4 regions of the Lysinibacillus sp. Bpr_S20 genome follow, and region 1 is predicted to be linked to each of the others. Evidence: riboswitches for the same ligand, from Rfam matches in the RefSeq annotation. Region 1 holds a riboswitch; each other region holds the start of a gene.

Region 1 (4,842 bases):
TACTCGCTTTGTCGCTGACGCTTCGCTTTCGCGCAGAGCAAAGCTTCCTGCGGGCGAGCGTCGAGTAGCCCTTCGCTACAATCAGTTAAAATGGGAATACATAATAAACCTATTTTTTCCTAATCAACACGCCCGTTATTTAATGTCGGATAATTCCAAATTATAAGGCGTTACTTTCTTTGTAATAACTCTTATATACCAAAAAGAAGTCTTTCATGATTTTTAATTACAACAACATCAATTTTTTCTGGACGAAATTGCGTACGGAGGCTTTATCTTCATTCAGTAGGTGTCCAAACACCTACTGAATGAAAACAAAATGATTTATTCAACTAAGGGGTGACAGGGTTGGCTTGGGAGGTTTTTAGTATCATTGGAACAATCGCCTTTGCTATTTCCGGGGCAATAATTGCAATGGAGGAAGAATACGATTTATTCGGTGTCTATATACTCGGTATCGTAACCGCATTCGGTGGTGGAGCTATACGAAATCTATTGATAGGGTTACCTGTAACTACACTGTGGGGGCAGGATATGATGTTTCAAATTGCCATTGCAGCCATTACAATTTTTTTCTTATTTCCGCATCGACTTATTCAACATTGGCATCGCTGGGGCAATATCACTGATGCTATTGGATTATCTGCATTTGCGATTCAAGGTGCTCTGTATGCTGTAAAGCTCGACATGCCAATTAGCGCGGTTATTGTAGCTGCTGTCTTAACAGGGTCAGGTGGTGGAATTATTCGCGATTTATTAGCTAGACGACAACCATTAGTCCTCCGTGATGAAATCTATGGTGTTTGGGCAGCACTAGCTGGGCTTATCATCGGACTTCAACTATTTTCAGGGGATCTCTTTTTATATGTATTATTTGGTGTGATCACAGTACTAAGAATACTTTCCTATATGAAGAAATGGCGATTACCGTTGCGGAGGTTGAATCGAGCATAGTTATACTGTTGCATAATAACAAGCCCAAATATCAAATTTGGGCTTGTTATTTCTTATTTATCTATCCACGGCAGCGACAATAAGCACCCGAAAATTAATAAAGTTACTTTTTCAACAACAACGTAGCTTCTTCTAAAGTAGCCATATTTTTCATCATCGAGCAAGCTGCGTCCAAAATAGGAAAGGCTAACGCTGCACCAGAGCCCTCTCCCAATCGCATATTCATTTGTAGCATCGGTTCAATTCCGAGCATTTCAGCGGCAATTTTAGCACCTGGTTCTTCTGAGGCGTGCGAAGGAATAATATAGTCTTTGACGTTTGGTTCGAGTTCGAAAGCGATAAGGGCAGCGATGGTAGAAATAAAGCCATCAATAACAACAGGTTTGCGATGTGCAGCAGCAGCAAGTATTACCCCAGCCATAGCACCTATTTCTAACCCTCCGACTTTCGCAAGAATATCTATTGCATCCTGACGATTTGGTTTGTTTAATGCAATAGCATTGTGAATGACTTCTACTTTATGCGCTATTCCCCCTGGTCCAACACCTGCGCCAAAGCCTGTTACTTCATTCGGATGACATTCGCGAAGAACCGATAATATGGCAGCACTCGGTGTTGTATTACCAATGCCCATTTCACCTGTCCCGAGTACATTGACCCCTTTTTGGATTTCTTCCGAAGCTACTTCAATTCCTACTTCAATGGATTGAATGGCTTCTTCCCTTGACATAGCAGGACCTTTTGCCATATTGTCCGTTCCGTATTTAATTTTTTTAATAATGACACCCGCATCATGTGGAATATCCTCTTTTACGCCAACATCTACTGTGACAATTTTAGCATCTGTGATTTTTGCGATAGCACAGACACCAGTTCCTCCTCTAGGGAAGTTTAATGTTTGAAAGACCGTCACATTTTGTGGATTTGAGGTCACCCCTTCATCACAAACACCATGATCTGCGGCACAAACAATCATCGCTTTATGATCAATTGCAGGAAATAGTTCGCCTGTAATTCCTGATAATTGCACAGCTAGAGTCTCCAGCTTCCCTAAACTACTAGGCGGCTTACAAAGTGCATCTATGCGTTCCCTTGCTGCCTCCATCATTTTGTGGTCAGCACTTTGAATGTTTTGAATCGTTTGTTGTAATAATTGCATGAAAATTTCCCCTTTCTTTTTTGCCCTTGTTACTCGAAGAATGATTTAGAGAAAAAAATAAAAAGCCTGTAGTTTATTCATAACAAATAAACTACAGACTTTTCCATCGTCTATATAATACGAAGCAGATAGGCAGGTCTCCTGGCTCAATTTCAACATTTCATAGAACCTTCCCAGCACGATGCTAGTGGCATTCTCTATGAAACTCTCTTTTACAGTGGTGGGACCGCTAAAGCTTTTCACTTTATTCCCTATTCTCCCGCAATGGGCACCTAATGCTTTTATGCAATTACTTTAAATCTACGGCAAAGTGTTTTTTGTGTCAATGTTTTAATTTTTCCGAAAACCTAAACATCAAAAATATTTCTAAATTTGGATATCTACAAAAGGCTTCTTGTTAGTTTACTATTGTGAAATTCGCTTTGTTTTATCTATTTCACTCAGAAATGTTGCGCCAAGTAAAAGGATAGCGCCTAATATTTGTAGGGCCGTCATTTTCTCTCCTAGAATCATCGTCGAAATTACTAATGATGTTAGTGGATCAATATAGCTTAAAATAGCTATACTTTGCCCTTTTAGATGACGCATTCCAAAAAAGAACAAATAGAAGCCTATTCCAGCATGGACAATGCCCAATGCTATAAGTAAACTAATTGATTTTATATCGATTTGAACTATTTGGAACCCATTAGTCCCAAAAAGATAAATGGCAAGAAATAACGCTGCTAAAGCAAGTTGAATAATCGTATTATTTGGCTCTTTTAATCCACGAATATACTTATTGGTGAATGTCACTATTGTATAGAAGCAAGCTGCAATAAGCCCATAGATAATACCGATATAATGTCCACTCGTTTCGGTAGTTTGACTTTGGACAATAAAAAACAGCCCTACTAGTGCAACACAAACATAAAAAATTTTTCTTACTACTATTTTCTCTTTCAAAACGATCGGTGATAAACAAATCACTAGTACTGGAGCAAAATAGTAGCTAAGAGCTGCATTTGCGATGGTTGTTTCCTTGTACGCTTGGAAAAGAAAAATCCAATTACCACATAAGGCTAAGCTCGAAAGTACTAATGGCCATTTGTTTTGCAAAACTGTAGTTTTCGTAAATCTTTCTTTTTTATAAAAGAACATCAATAGTAAAAAACAAGTGCCAATGAGACTCATCCAAAAGGCAATTTCACTTGAAGGTAACTTAATATATTTTGCAAAAACACCGACAGCGCCAAAAATAACCATTGATAAAATAAAAGATAGTTTTCCGCTCATTTCTAATTCCTACTTTCTACATGTATAAAGTCTTCGATATACAGTAGAATCTATTGAGAATTAGCAAGCATTTATCGAATGCCTAAACAGTAGATTCTACTGTAAAGACATTGCTGGGGGTGCAATCGTTCGATACATACTTATCCCTCCTTAACGGATTTAATTGTAACATATTTCTGAATATTCATGCACAAGAATATTAATGCTAGATAAGTTTGGGCGTTCATACAATGTAAGGGTAGGACAAAATCAAAAGATAGGAGAAGAGACGATGGACACAAAAGAGCTAAGAAACGCAATTGCTGAAACATGCGAAAATTATGATAGCCTATATGCTCAGCTAGTAAAACCGATAAACCAAATATTAATCAATGTAGACGCTTCTATAGGAGAAGATACGGCAAATAAAATCATTGAAAACTTAAAGTTATTTCACAGTGGCGATAAAAACATTACTGAATGTCACTTAGATGAGAGCGAAAACTTCTTAAAGGAAGGTATTGAACTTCTTAAGAAAGGAGATCTTGCGAATGGCGCATTACAAATTTACGGTGCTGGTTTAAACTTTGCTAGTTACACTTCAAAGATTCGCGGGCAAAAAAATGTTAATCCATACAAGAATTTCGAAAAAAACTTTAGCCTTATCATGAACTCACTAAAAAAATAAGAACAAGAAAAAAGAAAGAGCAACTATTGATAGGCTCTTTCTCTTTACAGTACGTCATTATTTAAATTCTAACTCTCCATCATAAGCAAGCATGCCGCCTTCAAGGTTTGTTACGTCAAAGCCTTGAGCTTCAAGGTATGCACAAGCATTTGCTGAACGACCGCCTGCCTTACAAACGATAATGTATGGCTTAGAAGCATCTAATTCATCTAATCGCTCTGGGATTGTCCCAAGTGCAATATGCTGAGCACCAGGAATCATGCCCTGTGCCACCTCTTCATCTTCACGAACATCAATAATATATAGGTCTTCGTTTGCATCTAATAGTGCTACTATTTCAGTTGTATCCATTGATTTCATTTGTGTTGTCCTCCAATATGTCGATTTCCTCTTACATTATAGCCTGTAGGCAAAAAAACAGCTAGTGTCAAGAACACTAACTGTTTTAATCTAGTTTTTTAAGGCCCTTCATCATAACGTGGGGTTGATTTCCGTTCCGACTGGGCGCTTTGTAGCTGACGCTTCGCTTTCGCTACAGAAAACATTTGCTGCTGTCGCGCAGATAAAACATTTGTAGCTGACGCTTCGCTTTCGCACAGAGCTTCCTAGGGGCGTCGCTAATCCCTAAGGAGTCGCCCAGTCTTCACTCCAATCAACTTATACACATAGTAAACGTTTTATAAAATCTGATTCCAAAACTTTTGATGATGAATGATCTATTCATCTGTCTCTAAAAAATCCACTTGCTTTCCTGGAACAAATGTTGAAATAGCGTGTTTGTAAATAA
Region 2 (4,842 bases), on a different contig from region 1:
CGGCAACCGAAAATGATAAACCTATTTTTTGTGAACCCTTAAAAACATAATAAGCAATAATAGGACCAGCAATTGCCATAGAAAATGCATTAGCGCCTAAAGTTGTAAGTCCACCATGTGCTAAAAGTAAAGATTGGAATAATAATACGATTGTCCCGATAACACTCATCGCCAATGGTCCAAAAAGAACTGTCCCAAGCCCAACTCCTGTCGGATGCGAGCAACTCCCCGTTACAGAAGGGATTTTTAAGGCTGATAGCACAAAAGCAAAGGCACCCGATAGACCTAATATCATTTTTGTTTCAGGATTTTCATCAATAGTTTTACGAATAGAACGTAATCCTAAAATAATAAATGGTATCGATACCACCCACCAAAAAATGGCCCATTCAATTGGTAAAAAGCCTTCCATAATGTGCATCGCAAATGCACGATTTGGCACGAATAAAAATGCCAATAAGAAATAACTAAGCTTCCAACCTGAAAATTTCAAAAATCTCTCCTCCTAGCTTTAAAATTTTTCGAAATAGTATGCGAGGCTATATAATTTTGCCTTGGCGTAATTGTAGCTGTCGCTTTGCTTTCGCTACAGAAACCATTTGTAGCTGTCGCTTTGCTTTCGCACAGATAAATAATGCATTCGGATTTTGAATTGTGCAATCACAATTCATTCCTTTAAAAATCCGCGACATCCGCCAGAGGCTTTTTTTCATTCAGTAGGTGTTTTGGCCCGATTGGGACCATATCTGTACTCATTTACTATCTTGAGATGGAGTCTCTTCTGAATGAAAAAAGCACTTCTCCGATAGTGGAAAAGTGCATAGCTAAAAAATGCAAATAAAATTCTAATCTGCTCAGCCGCACACCCATCCTCGTAGGTTGAAACGATCACATATTTTTCGGCAGGTCTCCTGGCTTTAGTTCAACGTTTTATAGGTCTTCCCATCCATTGGACAGTGACATTCTCTATAAAACTCCCTAGTACAGTGGCGGGACCGCGCCGGACTTAAACCGGCTTCCCTTTTAAGCGAAATGCTGAACAATTCGCACCGAAAAAAGATGAAGTTGTGAGATTTCACGACAAAGTGTAACATGATTTTCCATAAATATGCTATACTTTTGTGAAAAAATTTAAAATTGAATATCTATGTAGAAAATTCGGATAAATAGTAAACGAATGTCTCATTTTTCTAAAAAAATGAATAAAAATGTCACAAATTAAGAAAGAAATATTGAAATTTTAAAAAAATAAGCTATGATAGAAACAGTTTTCAATTACATAAATTTATATAAAACGTCCATAAGTGCTTGAATATGTTCAAGATAATAGGGAAATCGGTGAAAATCCGATACAGCCCCCGCTACTGTAAAAGCTGATGAAATCGCGGATGCCACTAGTGAAAACTAGGAAGGCGCGAAAGTAAAAGGAAGCTTAAGTCAGGAAACCTGCTTATGTGATAATGCATGCAAACTTTTCGGAGGGAGAAGTTGAAGCGAGAGCGAGTATCCGTAATATTCGTTTTTATTTGGCTTCTACAAAACCTTTACTCTTCGTTTTAGAGTAGAGGTTTTTCTTTTTCTTAAAGCAAATGAGGGGAGAACAACGATGACAACTTGGAATTTAGAGGGGATGAAAACGCATCTTTTTATTTGTAATGGTAGTAGCTGTATGAAAAAAGATGCTGAGGATATTACACTGGCAATCCGTGATGAGATTCAGTTGCTAGCGCTTGATCAGGAAATACATACGACGAGGACTCGGTGCAATGGTAGGTGTAAGGATGCTTGTGTGGTCATTGCATATCCTCAAGGGAATTGGTACCGTGTGCCGACAAAGGAGCATGGAAGAGCACTCGTTCAAGATTTAAATCATGAATCTTTACAGAATGAGCATGTCTTTACAATGCGTGAAGGTTCGCTACAGCGTACAGCACAAACAACAGCCATTAAAGGTATTGAAAAGGTGAAAGAGGGGTAACAAAATGGCGCAAAAAGGTAAGATTTTCGTAGTTGGCTTTGGTCCTGGAGACTTTAAACATATTACGACTCGTGCTGTAGAGGCACTACAACAAAGTGATATGATCATAGGCTATAAAACGTATGTTGAACTAATTCAGGATTTAGTAAGTGCAAAATCGATTATTAGTACTGGTATGACAGAGGAGGTTTCTCGAGCGCAGGAAGCAGTACGTCAAGCGGAGGCTGGAAGTATCGTCTCGGTTATTTCTAGTGGAGATGCAGGCGTTTATGGAATGGCTGGATTAGTATATGAGGTCTTAATCGAGCTAGGCTGGACAGAAGCAACTGGTATCGAGGTTGAAATCGTTCCTGGTATTTCTGCTATTAATTCATGTGCAAGTTTACTAGGTGCTCCAATTATGCATGACGCCTGTACGATTAGTTTAAGTGACCACTTAACACCTTGGAATTTAATTGCAAAACGAGTAGAGGCAGCAGCGATGGCGGATTTTGTTATTGCTCTTTATAACCCAAAAAGTGGACGCCGTACGAGACAAATCGTAGAGGCACAACGAATTTTATTGGAATATCGTTCGCCAGATACACCGGTTGGACTTGTGAAAAGCGCGTATCGTGACCGTCAGGAAATAACGATGACGACTTTATCAGAAATGCTTGAACATGATATCGGTATGTTAACAACAGTGGTTATCGGGAATTCAACAACATTTTTCTATGACAATAAAATGATTACACCACGTGGTTATCAGCGTAAATATACACTTGGTGAAGAAAAACAACCGTTACGACCGCATCAACGACTGAAGGAAGAAAATGAACCATGGGCCATGAATCAAGAAACAGGTTCTGCACGTAGTGATTTTGCGACAGATCCCAATGCCAATCGTATGAAGCCCAGTTTAGCTATAACACCACAACCAAAGCCTAAAAAATCTTCACTTGAAATGGCGACAGCAGCTCTTGCTTTAGTGAAGGGAACTAGCGCTGTGAAAGCAACACCTAAGCTCGTGCAACAAAGAATCGAATCCATTTTTGAATTAGCTGTTAGTCCAGGGGTAGCCAATAAATTTTTTACGCCTCAACAAATGATGACGTTAGCGGAGGTAGTTGGTGAGAAAGGAACGATGGAGTATACACCAGACCATCAAATTCATTTGAAAATTCCTACGTCAGCGCCTGAAGACATTACAGCAAAGCTTCGTCAAGTTGGGTTTTTACTAGCCCCAATTGGTGACGTGCTGTCGTTAAAGGCTTGTGACTTCTGTTACGGAGAAAAGGTCGATTCGATTCCTTATGCAGAAGAGATTCAAGAAAAGCTCGGTGGTATGGCATTACCGAAAACATTAAATATTGGCTTTAACGGCTGTGGTATGGCGTGTTATCGAGCAGTATTTGATGATATTGGTATTGTTTATCGTAAAAGTAAATTTGATGTTTTTATTGGGGCCAAGCCGGTTGGACGAACAGCACATGCGGCCCAGCCGGTTGTGGAGGGATTAGAGCCTGAACAGCTCATACCGCTGATCACCGACATTATCGAAGAATATAAAGCAAATGCACATCCAAATGAACGTTTGTTTAAATACTTCAAGCGTGTGAAAAAGATCCTACATTTTACGTATCAGGATATGTCTTCAAAAATAAAAGTTGAGCCAGCTCCATGCGGCGACTAGTGAGGGGTAATGAGATGAAAGCAATTTTATTTGTCGGCCACGGGAGCCGTTTAGAAGCAGGAAATGAAGAGGTACGCAATTTTATCAAGCAAATGACACCTCGCATTGATGCAAGTTTTTTAGTAGAAACATGTTTTTTAGAGTTTGCTTCGCCAAACATCGAAGAAGGTATTACGAACTGTGTGAAAAAGGGTGCTACTGAGGTGCATGTTATTCCGATTATCCTGCTTCATGCTGGACATTCAAAAATGCACATTCCTGCAGAGATCGAGCATGCGCGTGAGCATTATCCGAATATCACGTTCACATATGGTCAAACAATCGGTATTCATGAAGAAATATTTGCGATTTTAGAAGATCGTCTTGCAGAAATCGGTTTTAATGCAGAAGAAGAACATAAGGATACTGCGATTTTATTAATTGCACGAGGCGGTAGTGACCCATATGCAAATGGTGATTTTTATAAAATTACACGTTTGCTGTGGGAAAAACTCCCGGTTCAGTATGTAGAGAGCGCCTTTATGGGAGTCACAGATCCTCGTGTTGAAGAAGGAATGGAGCGCTGTGTGAAGCTGGGTGCTAAAAAAATCATTATGCTACCGTATTTCTTATTCACAGGGGTCCTAATGGAACGAATGAATGGTATGTGTGAGCAATTTAACGAAAAATATGTGGATTGTGAAATTCAAATTGCCAACTATTTTGGCTATCATGAGCGTTTGCAAAATGTGCTATTGGAGCGTATTGAGCAAGCTGTAAATGGCACATCAACAGGCATGCAAGATTTGGAAAATTATCGTGCTTATGCGGCAGTTCATGGACATGCACATCATCATCACCACCATGAGCACGATCATGAGCATGACCATCACGACCATCATCATCACCATGAAGAGGAGCCAGTGAAATGATTTTCATGTTAGCAGGGACGAGTGATGCAAGGAATTTAGCGCTTGAATTACAGTCAGCAAATTACGCTGTGACAGCAACTGTTGTGACGGATTCAGCCGCCTCAAGCCTTGCAGAAGTGGGACTACCTCATTTAGTTGGTCGTTTAACAGCGGAAGAAATGGCGGCGATTATGAAGGACCAGGGATATCGTTTAGTTGTAGATGCTTCTCATCCATTTGCTGAAGAAGCTTCGAAAAATGCTATGGCGGCAGCGGAGCAAGCAAATGTTCCGTATATT
Region 3 (4,842 bases), on a different contig from region 1:
GCATAAAACCGACTGTTGGGTTAATTAGCCGACGAGGAATTATACCTTTTACATACTCTCAAGACACAGCAGGACCAATGGCAAGAACGGTTACCGATGCTGCTATTTTATTGGGCGTATTAACAGGAGTAGATAAAGCCGACGTAGCTACATATAAATGTGAAAGTAAGATACATCAAGACTACTCAATCTTTTTAGATGATATAGGATTAAAGGGTGCTAGAATCGGTGTTTATACGAATGCCTCCAAAACTTATTATGATTCAAAGGAATATGACGAAACCCTTTTTAAGAAGGCCATTCAAACGTTAAAAGAGCAAGGAGCCGTCATTATTGAAGACATCGATATTCCTTCTTTCCATAGGGACTGGAAGTGGGGAGTACCTCAATATGAATTCAAGCATAGTTTAAATAATTTCCTTATAAATCTACCTTCCCATATGCCTGTACATTCTATTTCTGAATTAATTCAATTTAATAAACTCTCGGAAGAAAAGTCATTAAAGTATGGGCAGGATAAATTGGAATCGAAAGAGAATTTAGCGAACACGTTAAGAGATCCTGACTATCTAAATGCAAAGCTAGAGGATTTGTATTTTTCTCAAGAACAAGGAATCGACTATACATTAAAAAAATATGATTTAGATGCGATTGTCTTTCCATCATATATTGGCTCGACAATTAGCGCGAAAGCTGGATATCCGTCAATTGCCGTACCAGCAGGGTATATGGAAAATGGGAGACCGTTTGGTATAACTTTCGCAGGCACTGCATTTAGTGAGGATGTACTCATAAAACTCGCATTTTCATTTGAGCAAGCAACTAAATTACGAAAAGCGCCGAAATTGTCATAAGATTTTCTGGGCAATCTGATACTTTCTTAGGATATTAAAATCTAAACGAAAGTATCTTTTTTGTGTTATTAAAGTTTGCTAGATTTTTTAGAAGATTTCATGGAACTTACAAAACTTTTTTTTTTGGAAAAAACAAGCGAGGAACTTCGAAATAATAAGAAAATAATATGATAAAATATATTTAATAGTAAAAAAGTAAAAAATTCCATTTTGAGAAGGGTGGATTTTCCTTGAAAAATTATCTGAAAATAGTTGCAGTATTTTTTCTAATGATTTCATCTCTAACACTTGCTTCTTGTACACAAACAGAAAACTCGAAAAATAAACGTATCGTTCCCGATGAAAACAAGATATTGAAAGTATAGTTACATCATTCGAGCACCCTCAAACGAAGCAAAAGTTTAAAATAGTAAATGCCTATAAACTTTACAATAATTATGAAGATAAGGTTGAAAGTAATCCCAAACAATCACGATTGGAAATTTATAATGAAGAAGTAATTAAACCAATATATAGTGATTGTTTTGAGAATGGTGAATATCTTCATATGGCTGATCCAGTTCTAAATATAGATCCTGATAGCTTAACAGAAAATCAAAATTTAAGTGAAAACATTGATAGGGAAAAAACAGAAAATATTCTTAAAGAAGCTCTTTTGAAATCTTCTGACCTTATTGCATCCGGAAATGAAACAACAGTATGTGTTTTTCCTGTTGCAGATGCAAATGCAAATATGGTTACTGTGGGGGCAGGAAAAATAATAGTCTTTTACAATAAATATTATACCGAAAATGATTTAAGGTCTAGTATAGCTCACGAATATCATCATAGTGTTTGGACTGAGAAGTACGCACGTAAAGATGTACCTGTTACAGTTTTGGATAACCTAATATTTGAAGGAAAGGCGATTATGTTTGATAAGTTAGTTTATCCTGACATTTATTTTGCTCCAATATATACAACATACACCAAAGATGATTGGTCGAAAATTGCATTAGATCTCGAAAAGTCTGACGTGAATCGATCTTACGAAATTATTTCGGGAGGTAATGGCCTTCCTAGTCAATATGGTTACGGTGTGGGCTATAAATTGGTTAAATCCTTTCTTGATTTGAACCCAACTTTAACACCAGAGGAATGGACTGCCCTAAGTTCAAAAGAAATTTTTGAAAAAGGGGATTACCTTGAAAACTATAAATAACAATTTTATAAAACGCATTATGGGAAAGCAGAAAATAGAAGAAAAAGATTAAGAAACTGGAATTTATTGTGTTATTTGACTTTGGAAATACACTCATTTACAATTAATTTAATATTCAATAAGGAATGTAGAATTTACTAGATTCCTTTTACAACTGAATAGCGTGGAGTAATAGGTGTAAATTGCGTGCAATTTACTTAAAAGGGAAGTCGGTGCAAATCCGACACTGTCCCGCAACTGTAAATGTGAGCGACTTTTCATAGACCACTGTTTAACGACGGGAAGGAGAAAAGTAGCGATGACCATAAGTCAGGATACCTGCCTATTATGAGTACACACCATAACCCTACGAGGAATAGGAGGTGGCATGTTGACAAAACAGAATACTCTGTTCGTCACTGTACGTCGAACGTCCCAAATCAAAAAATGGATTTGCTATCAAGCTAGTTCTTCCGGATTTGGGCATTGTTTGACAGTATATGATGAACGAAAAAGATAGAATGAAGGATTTCCTCGTACAATAGGAAATCCTTTTTTTACTGATGAATTCCGTTTTGAAAATATGTACGAAAAGAGGATGCCAAGATGACGAATATTCATGTATGCACAGCACAGGAATCACAATCTTTAGATATGAAAATTTGTAAGCAGCCACGCACCGAATTTACTAAAAAAGCGGCAACAAGAAAGGTAGTAGAATCACTTGTCGATCAATTGATAGCTAGCAATCTTATAAGCAATGAACGATTATTTGAGCAAATTTTATATAATAAAGATATTATTTGGATCCAAAATGACAGTTTTAACGGGCACCTTTTGGCAAAGGCGAATAATACAGATCAGCTGAAAACAAAAACTAACGGTTTTATGATGTACATGCCGACCAATCCCATTGTGTATGAGGTAAATGGTGAACATTATCATCTAATTACACGCATTGATTCAACTCGTGCAAAACCAAATTTAGAGCGACTCTCACAAGCCCCTAAGCCAATATTAAGTGCTGCTCGTGTCAATGATTTATTGTGCTCAATAGTGATGCGCTTCTATGAAATATATTTAGGGGATTTATCACAGGTAGCTCATAAAGACAAACAACTGATTCATTTTGTAGAGCGCGAATATCAACAGTTCTTAGAAGCAGTGAAGGAACTAAATGAATATCATTTAAACTGGCACCCACGCGGTAATGGACATCAACAATTACTAGAGTTAATTGATAATTTACAGCTTTTAAAAAGTCGACCTGGCAAGGTTTTAATGGATTTCTCAAATCCTCATAGCTACGCTGTCGTGGAGCCTTCCTATAATTTCGTGGGTTGAATATGAATACCCGCGGAATCAGAGCGAATACCCGCGAAGCAAGAGATATCCGCGGAATCAGAGTGAACATCCGCGAAGGAGAGATACCCACGGGATAAGAGTGGATACCCGCGAAAGCAGGGCAAATACCCGCGAAGCAAGAGATATCCGCGGAATCAGAGTGAACATCCGCGAAGGAAGAAATACCCGCGGAGTCAGAGTGAATACCCGCGAAAGGGAGTAGAATACCCGCGGAAGCAGAGCAAATATCCGCGAAGCAAGAGATATCCGCGGAATCAAAGTGAATACCCGCGAAAGGGAGTAGAATACCCGCGGAAGCAGGGCAAATACCCGCGAAAAGGAAGAGAATACCCGCGAAGCAAGAGATACCCCGGAAAACAGGACATTGATCTAACGAATCAAGTCCTGTTTTTATGAGTTTAGTCAATACAATGCATAGCGGCCTCAGCTTGATCCCATGGAACGGCGTAGCCCTTGCCTTTTGCGCAAAAAATACTCGATGATGTGTACTCAGGATCGGCATTCTTATCGTAGCCAATTTTTGCAATAATGGCTTCTGTATTGTGGCACACATCATAGCCATCAAATTGTAGAGAAAGGACGCCTTTACCATTGGTGTAGGCGGCAAAGGTTGTACTGTAGCTCATAAATGTTGCGACAGGCGCGCGACCGGTTAAAATTGCTTCATTTTCTGTTAAGTTTGGGGCGTCAAATTTACCGGCAGCTTGCTGTATATCGGTCATCATGCGACCGATAAAATCGCTAGGGGCTTTAAGCTTGAAGCGGTAATACGGCTCTAGTAATACATTTTCTGCTTGCTCTAGACCTTGCCGTAATGCACGAACTGTTGCCTCGCGGAAATCGCCGCCTTCAGTATGTTTTATATGTGCGCGACCTGTTAAGAGCGTAAAGCGAATATCTGTCACGGGGAATCCGGTTAACAGCCCATGATGTTCGCGCTCGAATAGATGTTTTTCAATGAGTCGTTGATGCCCAACCGATAAATCATCCGCGTGACAGGCATTGACAAATGTGTTGCCGGTACCTCGTGTATTTGGCTCCATTAATAAATGTACTTCCGCATAATGCTTTAATGGCTCAAAATGACCATAGCCTGTCACGGTTGTAGCAATCGTTTCCAAATATAAAATCTGTGGTTCGCTAAATGAAATGTCTAGCGAGAAGCGCTCACGAAGCACTTCGATAAGCACTTCGAGTTGAATAACACCCATAATATGCACATGAATTTCTTGGAATTTTTCATGCCAAAGCACACGTAACGAGGGTTCTTCTGCTTCAAGTGTGCGGAAAATTTTTAAAACTTCCTTTATATGCTGATCGCCTTCATACTGTACTTTTGCCTGTAAAGTCGGTACTAACTCATAGGGTTGTGGGTTCCTTGAATGACCAATGATATCGCCGATGTTTGCTTCGCTAATCCCTTTTACTGCAAAAATTTCTCCA
Region 4 (4,842 bases), on a different contig from region 1:
GTCTATATGCGAGCATCCTTCCTGAAGCCATTTAAAGAACCAATGGCCGCAAAGGAACGTTTACAGGAAGAATTGTCAATGCTTATACCGACATTGCGCAAAATGCCAAGACGAATCGACCAACTTATTCAACGGGTAGAAAGTGGAAAAATTATTTTACATCACGATGTTTTTTCGGATGAGGATAATGCTCGTTTTATAACCAATCTATTTTCCCGTTTCGTCCTGCTGCTCGTTGGTATTACCTTTGGTATTATTTCGGTAGCACTTTTAGCCATCTCACAATTCATTCAGGATACGTATGCTGTTTACTTAAATACAGCTGCATACTTGGGGTTATTTTTATGTGCCATTCTCTTAGTACGGCTTTCTATCCAAGCGCTACGTTCTATGAAGCAATAGAAGTGCCACTAGCAGTGAAAATCAATCTTTGTTTATGGATATACATTATTTTTAGGTAGGGGACATGTTCCTTTACCTATTTTTATTGTGAAAACGTTCCTTAGAAATATTACAAAAATATTACAAAGAAGATAGTGGGTCTAATGGTAAAGCAGTTAAAAACGTTGTCGTGTAGAATAAAACGTAATTTTGTAGAATATATTAGAATTTACATGAATATTACAAGAATGTTTCGAGTTTTACTATACGATTAAAAAGGCGTGAAATAGTATAAAAGTTATGCTGATAGTGCTAAACTTTAAAAGGCTAATAAAATATAAGATAAATAAAAGAAATCGTTCCAATGATTACATTAAAATTCTAAGAACGAAATTGACTAGTGAAGGGAAAGAATAACGTGGGTAAGCGCAATAAATGGCGTAAGTCGATGGTGCTAGCATTAGCACTAGCTGGCGGCTTATTATTTAATACAGTTCAACCAACAGTAGTGCACGCAGAAGAAACATCTCAACAAATGATTGATAAGAAGGCTAAAATAGATAAAGAAGTTAAAAAGCTACAAGAAGAATTAACTAAACTAGAAAAAGAAATCGATGAAAAAGTAAAAGTATTTAACAAAGTACAGGCGGATATTAAAGAAGTTGATGCAAATATTGTAGATACTAAAAAACGTATTGAGCAACGTTCAGCGATTTTAAGTGATCGTATGGCTGCATACCAAGCTCAAGATACTACTGTAGGTGTTTATTTAAACGCTGTTCTTGAATCAAAAAGCTTTGCAGATTTAATGGACCGTGTCGTAGCGGTAAAAACATTAATGGATGCTGACCAAGAATTAGTTGATCAACAAGAAGCAGACAAGGCTGACTTAGAGAAACAAAAAACAACATTAAATGAAAAACAAAAAGAGCTTCAAAAGCAATTCCAAGAGCTTCAACAAAAGGAAAGCGAAATGGAAGTGAAAAAAGCTGAAAACGAAGCGAAATCTCTTGCATTAAAGGCACAAATTGCAACGAAACAAGAAGAAGAACGTTTAGAAGCAGAACGTAAAGCAGCAGAGGAAGAAGCAGCTCGTTTACGTGCACTTCAAGCAGCCACTCCAGTTGTACAAGCAACAAACAACAACGGTAACAACAATGCAAATAACAACGTGAACAATAATAGAAATACTAGCAACGCTAACAATAGTAGCAATAGTGGCAAAGAGAACAATGAAAAATCACCACAAGTAACTATTGGTTCTGGATCAGGCACTGCATCTTCAGGTGATGCTATTTCAACTGCGAAGCAATTCCTAGGTCGTAGCTATGTTTGGGGCGGAAGTAACCCATCGACAGGATTTGACTGTTCAGGTCTTGTACAATGGTCTTATAAACAAGCAGGCGTATCTTTACCACGTACAGCATCACAACAATATTTAGCAACACAACGTATTTCAGCAAGTGAGGCACGTGTAGGTGACCTAGTATTCTTCAGCTATGGTTCAGGTATCGCGCATGTAGGTATTTACTTAGGCAACAACACGATGATCGATGCTCAAAATAGAGGTGTTGTTATCGAATCACTTGATTGGTGGAAGCAATATTTAGTAGGCTTCGGTCGTATTTAATTTTTCAGCAAAAGAGATTTACTGAGCCCTACTATTATATAGACGATTTAAAACACGAAAAGGTTATCTTTGTAAGTCATTTACAAAGATAACCTTTTTTTATTATTTGGAGTGTAGCCCGTAAAAGCTAACTGATAAATCACGCAAGGATAGGGCTATCCGATAAATTAGGCTCGACTACTCGACGAATAATGAGTAAAATAACATCTAGGATGAATAAATTTACATAAGTTGATATATTTACTACTATAGACATGGTTATTAAAAGGATTATGTGTTTTTCCCGTAACCGGAAATGATTTCTTGCATCTTGAACCTCATTTCTGATAATTTTGAAATATACAGTTATGAAGCTATCCTAAAAAATTAAATTATTTGAGACTTTAGTTTTGTAGCACTAAAGTAACAAATGATAGAAATTAAGATAACACTTGCAAGTTCACCATTTTTTACGTTCTGAAACAATAAAGGTAGGGATGAATCATGGAAAAAGAGATTTTGCAACTTTTTAGTAATTTAACAGAGCATGACCGAGATATTCAATATAAATCATACGAAGAATTAATGAAAATTATGCAGGAACCAGTTGACTGGACATATTCAGTTTGGGAACAACTTGTTCAGGCTCTTACATCTAAAAATGGACATGTCCGTGCAAGTGCTGCACAATTTTTATGCGCATTAGCAGCAAAAAGTGACCCTGAAGAAAGAGTGTTAGAGGATTTCTTAAAGATTTGGGCAATAACTTATGATGAAGAAACAGGAACGGCGAGGCATACTTTGCAGGCGATTTGGAGAATAGGTTTAGCAGGGCAGGTACAAAGAGATTTAGTCGTTTCATATTTGGCGAAAAGATTTCAAATATGCCTTGATGAAAAGCACCCGACATTGATACGTTATGATATTATTGTATCTTTTAAAAAGCTATTCGATGCAACGAATGACCCAAAATTACTAGAGATTGCACGACGTTTAATAGAAGAAGAGGAAGATGCAAAAAGCAAAATGAAGTATAAGAATGCCATCCGTTAAACGTTTGGAATGGCTATTTTTTGTACAGATTCTTTCGTTAAAAATTAAGCAATTCATTATATGTATCAAAACAAATACCAGCACGAGTATGGGAAATGTCTCTGAAGGCAATCAAAAATATTTGTGTGCATAAAGATACCTACATGATTTTATTCATCGTATTTGTTTATTCTAATTCCACAGCTATTTTTTCCTATCAATCTATGTTAAACTGCATAACAAGTGAATAATTCTTGCAGAATAAGGGTGCTGAACTATAGCATAATCGGGAATTCGGTGAAAATCCGGAGCTGTTTCCGCAACTGTAAGTACAGAAATCATAAAAATATGCCACTGTTGAACTATTTAATGGGAAGGCTTTTTATGACTCACGACGTGATTATAATGTAGTGAACTGTACAAGCCAGGAGACCGACCTTTGTTTGAACGTATAGATAACTCTTCGGAAGCTAGGAGAATATGCGGCAAATACATAGGCTTTGATGTGTCTACGCGACACTATTTTATGTTATTTTCGTTGTTTCCTTAGGAGTGGAAACAACGTTTTTTATGTGCACTTATTAATGCATCTGATGAGATTCACGGATGTTATAAGTAAGAGTTTTTCACGAGGGAAAGCGGGGACTTAGATTTGAAAAAAGATGCACGTTATTCTTGTTATCCATTTATGCGTGAACAGGCATCCACAGTAGATTTTGAAATTCGAACGGATAGCCTTACTACACATATTGGTGTCGCTTTGGCGGCGGTGAAAAAGGAAAATGTAAAAGTAGTATCAGATGATTTACTTACCATTTTGCCAATGGCTTACCATGTAAATGGCTCTGTCCGAGGTAAATTAGCAGTAACCGCAGATGATTTGACTTGGCTAAGTAATCGCTATGATTTCTATGTTAGTCATGTTAAGGATGAAATACAAAACTTTGTATTACCTCAAGGAACAGAGGCTGCTACTGCATTACATTTATGCCGCAGTGAAGCGAAAAAATCATATCGTGTTTTGCACAAAGTATCTGAAGAACGAGAAGTACCAGCTATTCTCTTTGATTACTTAGGATTACTGGCCAATGTCTTTTTTGTAATGGCTGTCTATATGAATCAGCATGCTGGTATTGCTGAAATACCGTTTATTAGTAAGTCATACCCGATGAAAAAGAAAAAGGAGAATCAATGAAATGAAGAAAATGTTAAAGCTGCAATGGCTTTCAGTATTGATGCTGGCACTTGTATTAGTTGGCTGTGGTACGAAAGAGGATACTAATAAAAAGACCGTTTCTAAAGAAGATCAACAAGTCGAGAAAACAAGTTATAAAGTTAAGGATGACCGTGGCGTAGAAGTAGAGTTTGCTGCAGTACCTAAAACTATTGTTTCGTTGCAACCGAGTAATACAGAAATTTTATTTGCTCTAGGCGTTGGCGATAAAATCGTTGGTGCAACAGAATTTGATACGTATCCAGAAGAAGCTCAAAAAATTGAGCGTGTTTCTGATTCCGTAAAATTCAATAGTGAGCGTATTTTAACGTTAAAGCCAGATGTAGTTATTGCCTATACAACTGGAAATGAAGAAACGTTAACGGCATTAAAAGGTCTCGAGGATGCAGGTATTAAAGTGTTTGCCATTCAATCAGCTACTTCATTTGATGATGTTTACGGTGATATCCAACAAATCGCAACGGTGATGGGAATCGAAAATAAAGGCGACAAATTAAATGAAGATATTAAAGCTAAAATTGCGGAAGTCCAAGCGAAAGTTAAAGATGTGAAAACGCCAAAAAATATTTACCTAGAAATTAGTCCG

Evidence for each region. A riboswitch is a leader RNA that binds a small molecule or an ion and turns the genes downstream of it on or off. The one in region 1 is predicted to bind cobalamin.
Region 2: it holds a riboswitch for cobalamin, as region 1 does, so the genes downstream of both, MWJ95_RS08665 ((2Fe-2S) ferredoxin domain-containing protein) here and cobT (nicotinate-nucleotide--dimethylbenzimidazole phosphoribosyltransferase) in region 1, are expected to answer to the same signal.
Region 3: it holds a riboswitch for cobalamin, as region 1 does, so the genes downstream of both, MWJ95_RS04460 (hypothetical protein) here and cobT (nicotinate-nucleotide--dimethylbenzimidazole phosphoribosyltransferase) in region 1, are expected to answer to the same signal.
Region 4: it holds a riboswitch for cobalamin, as region 1 does, so the genes downstream of both, MWJ95_RS16100 (hypothetical protein) here and cobT (nicotinate-nucleotide--dimethylbenzimidazole phosphoribosyltransferase) in region 1, are expected to answer to the same signal.

The regions. Positions count from the first base shown of each region.
Region 1 is NZ_JALNLQ010000010.1:149,677-154,518, forward strand. Features, by position in the region: gene MWJ95_RS20385 (trimeric intracellular cation channel family protein) at 349-954, shown strand; gene cobT (nicotinate-nucleotide--dimethylbenzimidazole phosphoribosyltransferase) at 1,058-2,113, opposite strand; cobalamin riboswitch at 2,228-2,404, opposite strand; gene MWJ95_RS20395 (DMT family transporter) at 2,519-3,388, opposite strand; gene MWJ95_RS20400 (PaREP1 family protein) at 3,660-4,055, shown strand; gene MWJ95_RS20405 (rhodanese-like domain-containing protein) at 4,113-4,415, opposite strand; gene hfq (RNA chaperone Hfq) at 4,772-4,842, opposite strand, start outside.
Region 2 is NZ_JALNLQ010000003.1:165,161-170,002, reverse strand. Features, by position in the region: gene MWJ95_RS08670 (energy-coupling factor ABC transporter permease) at 1-493, opposite strand, end outside; gene MWJ95_RS24440 (hypothetical protein) at 540-671, opposite strand; cobalamin riboswitch at 885-1,069, opposite strand; cobalamin riboswitch at 1,286-1,468, shown strand; gene MWJ95_RS08665 ((2Fe-2S) ferredoxin domain-containing protein) at 1,607-1,978, shown strand; gene cobJ (precorrin-3B C(17)-methyltransferase) at 1,983-3,653, shown strand; gene MWJ95_RS08655 (sirohydrochlorin chelatase) at 3,668-4,564, shown strand; gene cobK (precorrin-6A reductase) at 4,561-4,842, shown strand, end outside.
Region 3 is NZ_JALNLQ010000001.1:878,933-883,774, forward strand. Features, by position in the region: gene MWJ95_RS04450 (amidase family protein) at 1-854, shown strand, start outside; partial or broken gene MWJ95_RS04455 (DUF2268 domain-containing putative Zn-dependent protease) at 1,085-2,055, shown strand; cobalamin riboswitch at 2,212-2,395, shown strand; gene MWJ95_RS04460 (hypothetical protein) at 2,641-3,378, shown strand; gene MWJ95_RS04465 (elongation factor G) at 3,798-4,842, opposite strand, start outside.
Region 4 is NZ_JALNLQ010000006.1:152,702-157,543, forward strand. Features, by position in the region: gene MWJ95_RS16085 (ABC1 kinase family protein) at 1-402, shown strand, start outside; gene MWJ95_RS16090 (C40 family peptidase) at 782-2,011, shown strand; gene MWJ95_RS16095 (hypothetical protein) at 2,495-3,043, shown strand; cobalamin riboswitch at 3,270-3,477, shown strand; gene MWJ95_RS16100 (hypothetical protein) at 3,675-4,217, shown strand; gene MWJ95_RS16105 (ABC transporter substrate-binding protein) at 4,219-4,842, shown strand, end outside.